One region of the Sphingobium sp. MP9-4 genome, then DNA from elsewhere that is predicted to be linked to it. Evidence: riboswitches for the same ligand, from Rfam matches in the RefSeq annotation. Region 1 holds a riboswitch; the other holds the start of a gene.

Evidence for each region. A riboswitch is a leader RNA that binds a small molecule or an ion and turns the genes downstream of it on or off. The one in region 1 is predicted to bind cobalamin.
Region 2: another riboswitch for cobalamin. It lies ahead of A0U87_RS10355 (TonB-dependent receptor); the one in region 1 lies ahead of A0U87_RS25680 (TonB-dependent receptor).

What each region holds. Positions count from the first base shown of each region.
Region 1 covers NZ_LUFI01000104.1:114,882-122,334, reverse strand. The annotation lists gene A0U87_RS25710 (copper resistance protein CopC) at 1-361, opposite strand, end outside; gene A0U87_RS25705 (hypothetical protein) at 462-764, shown strand; gene A0U87_RS25700 (periplasmic heavy metal sensor) at 767-1,201, shown strand; gene A0U87_RS25695 (RNA polymerase sigma factor) at 1,198-1,773, shown strand; gene A0U87_RS25690 (copper resistance system multicopper oxidase) at 1,780-3,519, shown strand; gene A0U87_RS25685 (copper resistance protein B) at 3,516-4,376, shown strand; cobalamin riboswitch at 4,439-4,684, shown strand; gene A0U87_RS25680 (TonB-dependent receptor) at 4,875-6,863, shown strand; gene A0U87_RS25675 (peptidase) at 6,866-7,453, shown strand, end outside.
Region 2 covers NZ_LUFI01000031.1:72,509-79,961, reverse strand. The annotation lists gene A0U87_RS10370 (S9 family peptidase) at 1-1,599, shown strand, start outside; gene A0U87_RS10365 (acyl-CoA thioesterase) at 1,599-1,997, shown strand; gene A0U87_RS10360 (ABC transporter substrate-binding protein) at 2,010-2,870, opposite strand; cobalamin riboswitch at 2,937-3,130, shown strand; gene A0U87_RS10355 (TonB-dependent receptor) at 3,267-5,222, shown strand; gene A0U87_RS10350 (DUF1636 domain-containing protein) at 5,222-5,629, shown strand; gene cobT (nicotinate-nucleotide--dimethylbenzimidazole phosphoribosyltransferase) at 5,626-6,639, shown strand; gene A0U87_RS10340 (histidine phosphatase family protein) at 6,636-7,205, shown strand; gene A0U87_RS10335 (adenosylcobinamide-GDP ribazoletransferase) at 7,202-7,453, shown strand, end outside.

The DNA of each region.
Region 1 (7,453 bases):
ATGTGCCGCTGACCGGCTGATGGTCATTGCCCATCACCGTCCATTGAAGATCATAGCTGCCGGTCGGCAGGGCGCGGGGCAGGGTGATGACCAGGCCCTTGCCATCGGCGGCCGCGGCGGTGGTGAAGCCCTTGATCGGCATTGGCGGATGATCGGCCATGCCCGGCATGCCGGTCATGGTGAGCGTGATGCTGCTATGGTCGGCCTGCAGCGCTTCGGAAAAGCCCAGGGTCAGCCGGGTCGGCTTGGCAACGCTGGCATTGGCGGCGGGGTTGGCCGCAACGAGCTGCGGCTTGGCGAAGGCGGCGCCGGGCAGGGCGGTCAGCACAAGGGCAGCAGCGATCAGGGGCAGGCGGGGCATGGCAAACTCCGAAAAAATGCGCGTCTTGCAGGGGAATACGCATTGTCCTGTCGCATCCCTCACGCGCCGCGCTATTTTGTTCGAGGGATGGGCCGGCCGGATGCGTATCGTCAGGCAGGACATGAAGGACGGGACGATGGACGATCTGGATGACATGCTGGCCGGGCTGCGCGACGCGCCGGCGGCGGCGCGCTTCGACGGGCTGGAGGCTGCGGTGATGCAGGGGCTGGACCGCCGCCGCGAACGCAGCGTCGCGCGGCGCAGCCTGATGCTGGCCGGCGTGATGGCGATCGGCATCGGCTGGATCGGCAGTAGCGTGCCCGCGCAGCCGGCGCAGGCGGCGCCCGGCCCGCTGCTGATCGGCATGTCCGACTATGCGCCCTCGCGCCTGCTGGAGCGATAGGCATGGGCAAACGCTATTGGCTGGTGGCGCTGGTCGCCTTTGCCGCGGCGCTGGCCGCCGTGCTGGTTGCGCGCACCTGGCTCGCGCCCGCGCCGCCGGTGGAGAATGAAGTTCATGCCCTGCTCCATGATCGGCTGACGCTGGACGCCGGCCAGAAGCAGCGCATCGCCGATCTGGAAGCCGCCTTCGCCCAGCGCAAGGCGGCGCTCGACGCGGAAATGCGCGCCGACAATCAGCGGCTGGCCGCGGCGATCGCCGCCGAACATGGCTATGGCCCGCGCGTCGCCCAGGCGGTCGACCGGTCGCACCAGGCAATGGGCGAATTGCAGAAGGAAACATTGAAGCACATCTTCGCGATGCGCGGCGTGCTGCGGCCCGATCAGGCCGCGCTGTTCGACGCCGCCGTCGTCAAGGCGCTGACCCAGCCTGCCGGGTGATAGCCGACGATCCCGATGATGCCACGCTGGCGGCGCAGGCGCTGGCCGGGCGGCAGGCGGCCTATGGCGCGCTGATGCGGCGGCACCGCGATGCCGTCTATCGGCTGGCCCGCGGCCATGTCGGCGATGCGGACGCGGCAATGGACATCGTGCAGGAAAGCTTCGTCGCCGCCTTTGCGTCGCTGGCCCGCTATGATGGACGCCGGCCCTTTCGCGGCTGGATCGCGCGGATCACGATCAACAAATGCCATGACTGGGCCCGCCGCCGCGCGGTGCGTCGCTTTTTCAGCTTCGCCCGGCCGATCGAGGACGCCGCCCATGTCGCCGACGCGGCGCCCGATCCCGAGCAGGCGGCCCAGTCCCGCGCTGGCGTCGCCCGGATCGAGGCCGCGGTAGCGGCGCTGCCGGTGGCGCTGCGCGAGGTGGTTTTGCTGCGCGGGATCGAGGGCATGAGCCAGGCCGAGGTCGCGGCGATATTGGCCGTCAGCGAAAAGGCGGTGGAAACCCGCCTTTACCGTGCCCGCCGGCAATTGCAGGAGATGTTGAGGGAAAGCGACGCGAACCGCGTATAGAGCAGCATGACCGACCTGCCTTCCCTCCCTGTCGACCGCCGCAGCCTGATCCGGGGGGGCGCCGCGCTTGCACTGGCGCAGGCCTTGCCCGGCTGGGCCGCCACCGGCACGCAGGACGCGGCGCAGGGCGCGCTGTCGGGCGAGGCGATCGCGCTCAGCATCGGCGACGGGCATTTTGCGACCGGCGGCCGATCGGCCCATGCGATCAGTGTCAATGGCGGCACACCGGCGCCGCTCATCCGCCTGCGCGAGGGGCAGCATGTCAACATCGCCGTCACCAACCGGCTGAAGGAGGATAGCTCGATCCACTGGCACGGGCTGATCCTGCCCTTCCAGATGGATGGCGTGCCCGGCATCAGCTTCCCCGGTATCGCGCCGGGCGAAACCTTCACTTATCGCTTCCCGGTGCGGCAGGCCGGCACCTACTGGTATCACAGCCATTCCGGCATGCAGGAGGCGATGGGCCTTTATGGCCCGATCATCATCGATCCCGCCGGCGCCGATCCGGTGGCCTATGACCGGGAGCATGTGATCCTGCTCGCCGACTGGAGCCCGGTCCATCCGCACAGGTTGCTGCAACGGCTCAAGCAGATGGGCGGCTATTACAACATGCAGCGCCAGACGCTGGCCGGGTTGCTGGCGGGGAAGGATCAGGCCCTCAAGGACCGGATCGACTGGGGCGCGATGCGCATGGACCCGACCGATATTTCCGACGTCACCGGCGCGACCTACAGCTATCTGGTGAACGGCATGGGCACGGCCGAAAACTGGACCGGCCTGTTCGCGCCGGGCGAGCGGGTGCGGCTGCGCATTATCAACGCGTCGGCGATGACCAATTTCAATGTTCGCCTGCCCGGCCTGCCGATGACCGTGATCCAATGCGACGGGCAGGATGTGCAGCCGGTCGAGACCGACGAGTTCCAGATCGGCATTGCCGAAACCTATGACGTGATCGTCCAGCCCGGCGAAGCGAAACCCTATGCCCTGATTGCCGAGGCGATCGACCGGTCGGGCCTGGTCCGCGCCACCTTGGCGCCGCAGGTCGGCATGGTCGCGCCCGTGCCGGCCCGGCGCGCCCGGCCGCTGCTGGGCATGAAGGATATGGGCATGGACATGGGCGGCATGGATATGGGCCATGGCGGCGTGATCGACCTCAGCCAGCCGGCCAATGAAAGCATGTCCGGCCACAGCATGAAGATGCGCGACAAGTCGGTCGCGCCCGGCGTGAAAATGGGGCCGGGCGTCGCCACCCTGTCGCCGATGCCGGCCGATCGCACCGCCGACCGGCCGACGGGGCTGGAGGATGTCGATCATCGCGTGCTGACCTATGCCGATCTGCGGTCGCTGACGCCGAACAGCGACCTGCGCACGCCGACCCGATCGCTCGACATCCACCTGACCGCGAACATGGAACGCTATATGTGGTCGTTCGATGGGGTGAAGCTGTCCGAAGGGGCGGAGCCGATCGCCTTCCGCCATATGGAACGGGTGCGCGTGACCCTGATCAACGACACGATGATGCCCCATCCCATCCATCTGCACGGCCATTTCTTCGAACTGGTGACCGGCGAGGCTGCGCATAATCCGCGCAAGCATACGGTGAATGTGCTACCCGGCGGCAAGGTGAGTTTCGACCTTACCGCCGATGCGCTGGGCGACTGGGCGTTCCACTGCCATATGCTGATGCACATGCATGCCGGGATGATGCGGGTCGTGACGGTCCGCCACGAGGAGGACGCGGCATGAAGCTGATCGCGCTCCTGCTGCTCGCCGCCGCTGCGCCGGTGCAGGCCCAGACGATGGATCATAGCCAGATGGACCATGGAGCGATGGGCCACAGCATGCCCACCACCGACGCCGCCATCCCGCAAGGCACGGCCCCGCCGGTGCCGACCGACCATGCCGCCGACGCGCTCTATGACCCCGCCGCCATGGCCAGCGCCCGCGCGGCGATGATCGCGGAAGGGGGCGGCATGACCTATTCGCAATGGATGCTCGATCGGCTGGAATATCGCGCCGGCAAGGGCGCGGATGGCTATGCCTGGGAAGGCGAAGGCTGGATCGGCGGCGACATCAACCGCTTCGCGGTCAAGAGCGAGGGTGAGGGGACGGTCGGCGGATCGCTCGAACGGGCCGAGGTGCAGGCGCTCTACAGCCGGGCGATCGACCCCTGGTTCAACCTGCAGGCGGGCGTGCGGCAGGATTTCGGCGAAGGGCCGGACCGCAGCTATGCGGTGATCGGCATCGACGGCCTGGCGCCTTACTGGTTCGAGGTCGGGGCCGAAGCCTTCCTGTCGACCAGGGGCGACGCCCATCTGCGGCTGGAGGCGAGCTATGACCAGCGCATCACCCAGCGGCTGATCCTGCAGCCCGCCGCCGAGTTCAATCTGGCGGCGCAGGCCGTGCCCGAACTGGGGATCGGCGCCGGCCCGTCCGATATCGAGCTGGGGCTGCGGCTGCGCTACGAGATTGCCCGCGAATTCGCGCCCTATGTCGGCGTCAATTGGGAACGCAAGCTGGGCGACACGGCCGACCATGCCCGTGCTGCCGGCGATAGGCCGTCGGCCACCAGCCTAGTGATCGGCCTGCGCGCCTGGTTCTGAGAGGCGCTTGCAGCCCGCCTGATATTCGATTATCGATCCCGCCGATCCTGCGCCGCACGGCATGGGATCATGATCGCGCCGGTGTCCCGAAAGGGGCTTAATAGGGAATGCGGTGCGGACGGGTGACTGTCCAAATCCGCAGCTGTCCCTGCAACTGTAAGCGGTGAGCGCGATGTACATGTGCGGACGGCAGAATGACCGATCCGCCAGCCACTGGGCCGGACGCTAAATCCTGCGAGGCCTGGGAAGGCCGTGCATCAAGCGATGACCCGTGAGCCAGGAGACCTGCCGGCGTCTGGTCGCTCTTGCCTTGGTCCAGGGGATGGCCGCGGCACGGTAACTTCCGTCTGAGCGACGAACGAGCGGCTGGGGCCGCTGCGACAAACGCGCGTCGGTTGCCCATGGGCGCCCGGCCGGCGCGTGTGTCGGACGTTCGCGCGCGTGCCGCTCGTGAAGGTTGCCCCCGCCCGTCGAACGCGGCGCCGGATGGGGGAATATATGAAGTCCATTATCGTTTCGCGGGCCGCCTTGGCCCTTTCGCTCGCCTTTGCATCGCCGGCTCTGGCCGACGAAGGAGAAGGCGACAGCATCGTCGTCACCGGCACCAGCCTGGAAGAGACGCTGCCGCAGCAGCTGTCGCGCTATGGCCATGCGATCGAGATCGTCACCGACACGCAGATCCGCGATGCCGCCGCGATCGATACCGCCCGCGCGCTCGAAGGGGTGCCGGGCCTGTTCATCCGGTCGCAGTCCGGGCCGTTCAGCTATGTCGACATTGCGTTGCAGGGATCGCGCACCAAGGATGTGCTGTGGACGATGGACGGCATCCGCCTCAACAACCGCCTCTATGGCGGCACCTCGCCCAACGACACCATGGCCGCCAGCATGATCGAGCGGATCGAGGTGCTGAAAGGCGGCGAAAGCCTGTTCTACGGCACCCAGGCGGCGGCCGGTGTCATCAATGTCGTCACCCGCGACTTCAGCGATGATCTGGGCGGCCAAGTCAATGCCAGCCTCGACAGCTTTGCCGGCACTAGCCTGGATGGCTATGTTCGCGGCGCGATCGGCCAGCATCGCTTCGTGGTCTGGGCCAATCGCAGCCAGTCGGACGGCTATCGTCCCTATGACGTGATGCAGCCCAGCGCCACCGATCGCGCGCGCGGCTATGATCTCTGGTCGGCGGGCATCAAATATCAATATGATATCGCGCCGGACCTGCGCCTCAACGCGCTCTACCAGCACACCAAGGCCGATCTCGACAATATCAGCGCGACCCGGACGAAGGAGAGCCGCAACGACCGCAATGAGGAAGTGGCCAGCCTGCGCCTCGATTATACCGGCGAGGATGGGGTGCAATTCTTCCTCAAGGGCTATTTCCACGACTGGAAGACCGCCTATGTCCAGATCCGCAACCCCATTCCGGCGGGGCCGCCGCAGGTCATCTACCCGGCCGGCACCTTCTGGGGCTATCAGGATTATGGCGGCAGCGCGGTGGTGCAGCTCAACATGCTGCGCGGCATCGACACGCTGATCGGCTATGATTTCCAGAGCTTCAACGGCCGCGACGACGTCCTGCTGATCGCGCCGACCGATGAACAGGTCCATGCCGGCGTCTTCCAGCTGCGCACCAATGACGAATTGTCGAGCAAGGGACGGATCGCCGCGGGCCTGCGCTACAACAAGGCGAAGGGATCGGAAAAGACGATCTGGAACGTCTCGGGCCGTTATGATGTGAGCGAGGCGCTGTTCGTGGAGGCCAATGGCGGCACCTCCTTCGTGCTGCCCGACGCCTCGCAGCTCTATGGCAATGATCCCTGTTGCGAGGTCGGCAACCCGAATTTGAAGCCCGAGGAAAGCCTGAACCTCAACGCCGCGCTGGGTGGCGCGCTGGCGGGCGGGGCGATCCGGTGGAAAGCGACCTGGTTCAACCGGCGCATCACCGACCTGATCGACACCACCTATGATGATCCGGCCTTTCCGGAAGGCACCTATATCAACGTCAGCGACAAGGTGCGGGCCAGGGGCGCCGAACTGGAGCTGAACGCGAATTTGACCGGTGGCTGGGGCCTGTCGGCCAGCTACACCTGGTCGCGCGTCCGCAATCAGGGCAGTTCGGTGCAGCGCGATCGCAATCCGGAACAATATGGCCGCGCCGCGATCGTCTATGCGCCGCAGACCGGCCACTTCGGCGCCAATCTGTCGGCCAATTGGGTGGGCGATGTCTGGTCGACCGCATCGGGCTTTGGCCGGATGAACTATGGCAATTATGCCGTGGTCGATGCGGGCGCGCATCTGTGGCTGGATCAGGCGCGGCGCAACCGGTTCGGCATCAATGTCGAAAATCTGTTCCACCGCGATTACGCCTCCACCGGCTATCGCTCGGCGGTCAGCGATGCAGGAGTATTGGACGGCAGCAACAGCCGCTTCCTCTACTTCTACCGGGGCGTGCCGCGCACGCTGCGGGTCAGCTATGGCCTGAGCTTCTGACCATGATGCGGCCGGTCCTGCTGCTGCATCGCTGGCTGGGCATCCTCATCGGCGCCGTCATGACGCTGTGGTGCCTGTCCGGCTTCGTGATGCTCTATGTCGACTATCCGCGCCTGACACCGGCCGCGCAGCTTGGGGGGCTTACGCCCCTCAAGCTGTCGGCTGAAAGGGCGGGGATGTTGCCCGACGCCATGATGCTGTCCGCCGCCCGGATCGAGATGATGGCGGGGTGGCCCGTATTGCGGGTGACGCCCGCGCTCGATCCGACGCGCACCATTCCCCAGATGCGAGTATCCGCTGGCACCCATGACTGGGCGTCGGGGAAAGCGGTCGAGCAGGTCGATCCGCAAAATATCCACAGGATCGCGCGCGAATTCGGACGCAACAGCGCCATTGCCGGCCCGGTCGGGCAGGTCGCCCAGACGGAGATGGACCAGTGGACGGTCCAGACCTTCCGCCGCAATGCGCCGCTCTACCGTGTCGATTACGCCGATGCGGCCGGGACGCAGGCCTATGTCTCGGGCAAGAGCGGGGAAGTGGTGCAGCTCACCACCCGTTTCCAGCGCTTCTGGGGCTGGCTCGGCGCGGTG
Region 2 (7,453 bases), on a different contig from region 1:
TCCGAACGGTTCGAGGCGCGGATCAAGGATCTCTTTTCGGGTGAAATCCTGCCCGAAGTCATTCCCGACACATTGTCGTCGCTGGTGTGGACCAGCGATTCAAAGGGGCTGCTCTACGGCCTCGCCAATGAAAATTGGCGGACCGACAATGCGCGGCTGCACAGGCTGGGCCAGAGCGTCGATAGCGATGTCGAGCTGTTCCATGAGGATGATGAGGGCTTCCGCGTCTCGATCGGCCTCACCTCATCGGAAAAATGGATCGTCATCGCGACCGGCGACCATGTCACCAGCGAAGCCTGGCTGATCCCGGCCGACAATCCGACCGCGACGCCGCTGCTCGTCTCCGCGCGCAAGGCCGGCCGCGAATATGATGTCGATGAGCATGAGGGCACGCTCTATATCAAGACCAACGACACCCATCCCAATTTCCGGCTGGTGAAGGCATCGCTCGACGCGCCCGACCAGTGGGAGGAAGTGATCGGCGCCGACGCCCATTTCTACCTGACCGATTTCACCCTATTCAAGACCTTCTACGTCACCGAAGGGCGGCAGGACGGGCTCGACCAGATCGAGCTGCGCGATTATGCGACCCATGCGGCAAAGCGCATTCCGTTCCCGGAAGCCAGCTATTCGGCGAGTCTCGACGACAATCCCGAATATGAGGTGACGAAGCTGCGCATCGGCTATGAATCGATGGTCACGCCCGACACCATCTATGATTATCATCTGGCAACGGGTGAGTTGGAGATACTCAAGGTCCAGGAAATTCCCTCGGGCTATGACGCCAGCCGCTATGCCACCGAGCGGCTGATGATCCCGGCGCGCGACGGCACGCAGATTCCGGTGTCGATCGTCTATCCCGCCGACTTCCCCCGTGACGGCAGCGCGCCGCTGCACCTTTATGGCTATGGCGCCTATGGTCTGGCGATGGAGCCGGGTTTCTCGACCAGCCGCCTGTCGCTGCTCGATCGCGGCTTTGCCTTTGCCATCGCCCATATTCGCGGCGGCGACGATATGGGCCAGCAATGGTATCTGGATGGCAAGCTCGACAAGCGCACCAACACCTTCACCGATTTCGTCGATGTCGCGAAGGGGCTGATCGATCTTGGCTATTCGGCCAAGGGCAGGATCAGCATTTCGGGCGGATCGGCCGGCGGCGAGCTGATGGGCGCGGTCATCAACTCCGATCCCGACCTGTGGGGCGCGGTGGTGGCGCATGTGCCGTTTGTCGATGTGCTCAACACCATGCTGGACGAGACGCTGCCACTGACGCCGGGCGAATGGCCCGAATGGGGCAATCCGATCGAGGATGAGGCCGCATTCCGCACCATCCAGTCCTATGACCCCTACACCCATGTCAGCGCGCAACATTATCCGCCGCTGATGGTTACCGCCGGGCTGAACGACCCGCGCGTTACCTATTGGGAGCCGGCCAAATGGGTCGCGAAGCTGCGCGCGACCAAGACCGACAGCAATATCCTGCTGCTCAAGACCAATATGGGCGCGGGACATGGTGGCAAGTCCGGGCGGTTCGAGAGCCTGCACGAGACCGCCGAGGAATTTGCGTTCATCCTGTGGCAGCTGGGAGTGGAAGGCTGATGGCGTCGAGCTTCACCAAGCAATTCACCGCAAGGCCCGAGCATATCGATGTGCTGGGCCATGTGAACAACGCGGTGTGGGTGCAGTGGATGGAGCAATTGTCGGTCGAACATTGGATGACCCATGCCGATCCGGCCCATGTCGACGCCTATATCTGGGTCGTGACCCGGCATGAGGTCGATTATCGCGGTAACGTGACCGAGGGCGATGTCGTGTCGGGCCGCACCTGGATTCCGGAAGGACCGCGCGGCGCGCGGTTCGACCGGCTGATCGAGTTCACCGGGCCGGACGGCAAGGTGAAGGTGTCTGCCAAATCCACCTGGGCGATGATCGACAAGGAGAGCGGCCGATTGATGCGGGTGCCGGCCGAAGTCGCCGCAAACTTCATCGAGGGCTGAGCCGGCCCAGCTTCAGCGGGCGCTGACGGCTTGGGAGAGGGCGCGTGCCGCCTGCACATAGGCAGGACCACCGCACACGGTCCAGGCCTGGGGCAGGCTGATGCGCGCTATGTCGCGTAGCACCGGATGGTGCAGCATTTCGGTGCCCTGGTCGGTGATCCGGTCGGTGGCGCTCTCGACGATCAGATAATCGGGCCGGGCGGCGACCATCTCCTCCAGGCTGACCTGCGCGATCGCCGGCTTGCCAAGGTCGGCGGCCAGGTTGCGCAGCCCTGCCCGCGTCATCAGGTCGTCGACCAACGTGCCGGTGCCGGTCATGTAGCCGCGCCGCTGATAATAGGCGGCGACCTTCGGCTTCGGCGCACGGGGCAGGGCGGCAAGCTCCCGGTCCATCCGCGCGATCATCGCTTCGCCCCGGTCGGCATGGCCGATCGCCTGCGCCACCGTGCGGATCGACGCGACGATATCGGCATAGCTGTCCGCGCTTTTCAGGTCGACGGCGGGATAATGCTGGGCCTTGAGGATCGCGATCGCCGGATTGCGCCGCGCCGGCATGCCGATCACCAAGTCTGGATTGGTCGCCAAAATCTGCTCGGCCGATCCGTCGAGGATGGGCAGGCCGCGGGTCGCGGCAGCCACCGCCGACATCTGCCGATCGCCGGCATTATGGGTCAGGCCGGCAATCTGGTCGCGATCGGCCAGCGCCACCAGCAACTGGTCGGCGCACAGGTTGAGCGACACGATCCGTTGCGGACGTTTGCCTGCATTGGCAGGCTGGCGCGCGGTGGCCGCCCATAATGTGGCACCGCCGATCAGGGCGATCATCAGGGCGATCATCCCCTTGCCGGGGCCGATGGGCGCAAATATCCGCATGGCCACCTCCCTTAGCCGGCGCGCTCCGCCAGGCAAGGAAGATTGACGCTCCAGTCGGGCTCGCCTATCGCCCGGACTGCGACAGGTTCCCCGGCAGCGGGGATGAAAAGGGAATGGGGTTCAAGACCCCGGCTGCCCCTGCAACTGTGAGCGGCGAGCCTTTGTGCCATATGCCATTGGGACCGCAAGGTTCTGAGAAGGCGGCATGAATCAGCGATGACCCGCGAGCCAGGAGACCTGCCCGTCGCGGTCGTCCTTCGCGCGGACAGGGTGTGCCGAGCGGACGGGGGTGAACCCGCGTGGCGACAGGTGGACCGCATAGGTGCGGGGACCATGTCGCGCCCGGCCGGGCACCGATATCGTCCCTGGGATGCGGTCCCTCGTCCGGGGGCTCATGTGTTCAAATATCTGACTTTCTGTTCTTTCCTTCTCTCCACCACCGCTTTCGCCGAAGAGGCGCAGCAGGCGCCACCGCCCGATGCCGCCGCCGATGCCGGGGCATCCTCGATCCTCGTCACCGCGACCCGCCTCGCCACGCCGGCCGATCAGGTGCCGGCCTCCGTCACCGTGCTCGACAAGGCGGCGATCGACCGGGCGCAGGATCTGGGCGTCACCGAATTGCTGCTGCGCACGCCCGGCGTCAGCATCTCGCGCAATGGCGGCTATGGCACGGCGACGTCGCTGCGCATCCGCGGCGCGGAATCCGACCAGACCGTGGTCGTGATCGACGGGGTGAAGCTCAACGATCCGTCCTCGGCCGGCGGCGGCTATAATTTCGCCAATCTGCTGGTCGGCGACGCCTCGCGCATAGAAGTGCTGCGCGGTCCCCAGTCGACCCTGTGGGGCAGTCAGGCAATCGGTGGCGTCGTCAATGTCGTCACCGCCATGCCCGAAAAGGCGCTGGAGGGGAGCTTCGACATAGAGGCGGGGTCGCGCGACACGGTCAGCGCCCGCGCGGCATTGGGCGGCAAGACCGGCCCGGTCAGTTGGAGGATCGGTGGCCAGAGCTTCACCACCGACGGCATTTCGGCGATCAGCCCGGCCTTTGGCGGCAAGGAGAAGGACGGCTATACCAACCGCAGCGTCACCGGCCGGGTCGAGGTGGCGCTGGCGGACGGAATCAGCGCGGACCTGCGCGGCTATTATTCCGATGGCCATGTCGATTTCGACGCGACCAGCGCGGACAGCCCCGCCTATGGCACCAATCGCGAATTTGTCGGCTATGCCGGCCTTAACGTCGCACTGCTCGACGGCCGCTTCCGCAACCGTTTCGGCTATGGCTATACCGACACCGATCGCGACAATTATGACCCGCGCAACCCGCGCAAGCAGAGCTTCGACGCCGCCGGGCGCAACCAGCGGCTCGAATATCAGGGCAGCTTCGCGATCGCCGACGGCTGGACCGCGCTGTTCGGGATGGAGAATGAGAATAGCCGCTTCCGCAGCGTGTCGCCTTCGGCCTCGCTTTCGGTGCCGATTCCCGACCCGGCCCGCGGCAAGGCGGAGATCACCAGCGTCTATGGCCAGCTTAATGCCCAGCCGATTACGGGCCTGACCCTGACTGGCGGGCTGCGCTATGACGATCATGATCGCTATGGCGGCCGTACCCTCTTTTCCGCCGGGGGCGTCTGGGCGCTGCCGACCGGGACGGTGCTGCGCGCCAGCTATGGCGAGGGGTTCAAGGCGCCGACCCTCTATCAGCTCTTTTCCGAATATGGGAATCAGGCGCTCGACCCCGAACGCGCCCATGGCTGGGAAGCGGGCGCGGAGCAGCGCTTCCTTGGCGAGAAGCTGCGGCTGGGCGCGACCTGGTTCGACCGGACCACGACCGACCAGATCATCTATAATAGCTGTTCCACCAGCTCGACCGATCCGCGCTGCTTCACGCCCGGCACCACCACCCGCCGCTATGGCTATTATCTCAATGTCGCGCGCGCCAAGGCGCATGGGATAGAGGCGCAGGTGGCGGTCGAGCCGGTCAAGGGGCTGACCATTGACGGCAATTATAGCTGGACCGTGGCGGAGGATCGTTCGGAGGACACTGCGAACGAAGGCAATTGGCTGCCGCGCCGGCCGCGCAACAGCGCCAATGGGTCGATCAGCTATGCCTGGCCCTTCGGCCTCACCACCGGCGCGGCGGTGCGCTGGTCCGGCCACAGCTATGACAATGCGGCCAACACGACGCGGCTGGACGATTATACGCTGGTCGACCTGCGCGCCGAATATGCGTTCACCCCGGCGTTGCGCCTGTTCGCCCGCGTCGAGAATCTCTTCGACGAGAACTACATGACGGCCTATCGCTATGGCACGCTCGGCCGCAGCATCTATGCCGGCTTCCGGGGGCGCTTCTGATGCTGCGTCCCGTCGAACCCGGCCCCGCCATCCTCGCCTGCAATACCTGCCGTCATTCGGCCGAAGCGCGGGAGGACGGGGAGGGCGTGCGCGGCGGGGCACGGCTGGCGGAGGCGCTGCGCACGGTGCAGGCCTCCGACCCGCGCTATGCCACCGTCGCGGTGCAGGACATGCCCTGCCTGTTCGCCTGCCAGGATCATTGCACCGTCCATCTGCGCGCGCCCGGCAAGGTCGGCTATGTCATGGGGCGGTTCACCCCGGATGCCGATGCGGCACGCGCGATCCTCGATTACGCCATTGCCTATGCCGCCAGCGATCATGGCCGCGTCGCCTTTCGTGAGTGGCCCGAAGGCGTGAAGGGCCATTTCATCACCCGTACCCCGCCGGAAGGATTTGTCGTCGAATGAGCTTCGCCTCGATCACCGATTTTGAGAATGCCCTGGCCAACCTGCCACCGGCCGAGGAACTGGCGAGCGCGGCGGCACGCGCGCGGCAGGCCGAGCTGACCAAGCCATTGGGGGCGCTCGGCCGGCTGGAGGATGTCGCGATCTTCATGGCAAGCTGGCAGGGGCGCGCGGTGCCGCGCCTGGAACGGGCGCGTGCCGCGATCTTTGCCGGCAATCATGGCTTCACCGTCCATGGCGTCAGCGCCTATCCCGCCGCCGTGACCGCGCAGATGGTCGCCAATTTCGCCGCCGGCGGCGCGGCGATTAACGCGCTGGCCGGTGTGGCCGGGCTGGAACTGGCGGTGCGATCGATCGATCTGGACCGGCCAACGGCGGACTTCACCATCGCCCCGGCCATGACCGAGGAGGAGTGCCTGACCGCGCTGTCGATCGGCGCGGCGGCGGCCGAAGAGGATCTGGACCTGCTGGTCGTGGGCGAGATGGGGATCGGCAATTCGACCGCCGCAGCAGCCCTGAGCGCCCGCAGCTTCGGCGGAAAGGTCAGTGACTGGGTTGGTCCCGGTACGGGCGTCGATGGCGAGGGGATTGCGCGCAAGATCGCGACGATCGATCGCGCGCTCGCCTTCCATGCCGATGCGCCGGACAGAGCCTTTGAAACACTGCGCCGGCTGGGCGGGCGCGAACTGGCGGCGATTGCCGGCGCGGTGCTGCGCGCCCGCCAGCTGGGCGTGCCGGTGCTGCTCGACGGTTTCATCAGTTGCGCCGCGATCGCGCCGCTGGTGGCGCAGGTGCCGGTCTTTGCCGACCATTGCCTGGCCGGCCATTGCTCGGCCGAGCCGGGCCATGGCCTGCTGCTGGAGCGGATGGGCCTTGAACCGCTGCTGAGCCTCGACATGCGATTGGGCGAAGGCAGCGGCGCGGCGGTGGCGGCCAATATTGTCCGTGCGGCCGTAGCCGCGCATAGCGGCATGGCGACCTTTGCCGAGGCGGCGGTGTCGACCGCGACATGATGGGCATGCCGCTCCACCTGCTGCGGCATGGCGCGCCCGAGACGCCCGGCCTGTTGCTGGGGCGGACCGACAGCGTGCCGACGCGCGCGGGCATCGATGCCTGCCTGGCGCAGGCGGAGGGGCTGGAGATCGAGATGATCGTGACGTCCGACCTGCAGCGCGCCCGGCAGGCGGCGACCGCGATCGGCGAGCGCGCCGGCTTGCCGGTATGGGTCGATCCGCGCTGGCGGGAACTGGATTTCGGCATCTGGGATGGTCTGGCCCCGGCCGATGTCGATCCCGAGGCGCTCGCCCGTTTCTGGCAGGATCCCGATGGCTTCGCGCCGCCGGGCAGCGAGGGCTGGACGGCATTGCTGGGGCGGATCGCCGATGCTGTCGAGGATCTGCCGCGCGTGCCCACATTGGTGCTGACCCATGGCGGGGCGATGCGCGCGGCGCTGGCCCATCTGTGCGGGTTCAGCGTGCAGCAGAGCTGGAGCTTCGGCCTGCCCTATGCCGCCTTGCTGTCGCTGGAACGCTGGACCGGTGAACCGCCGCTCGCCCGCATCACGGGCCTGCGCCCATGAAGGGGCTGGTCCTTGCCATCCAGTTTCTGACCCGCCTGCCGATGCCGAAGGTGACAGCGAACGAGACACACTTCGCACGGTCGATCCGATGGTTTCCGGCGGTCGGCGCGATTGTCGGTCTATCTGTCATGTTCGCTGTCAATCTTGGCGTTCGCATCGATCCCTGGGTCGGGGCGCTGGCCGGGCTGCTCTGCTGGGTCGGCGTGACCGGGGCGCTGCATCTCGATGGGCTCGGCGACATCGCCGAC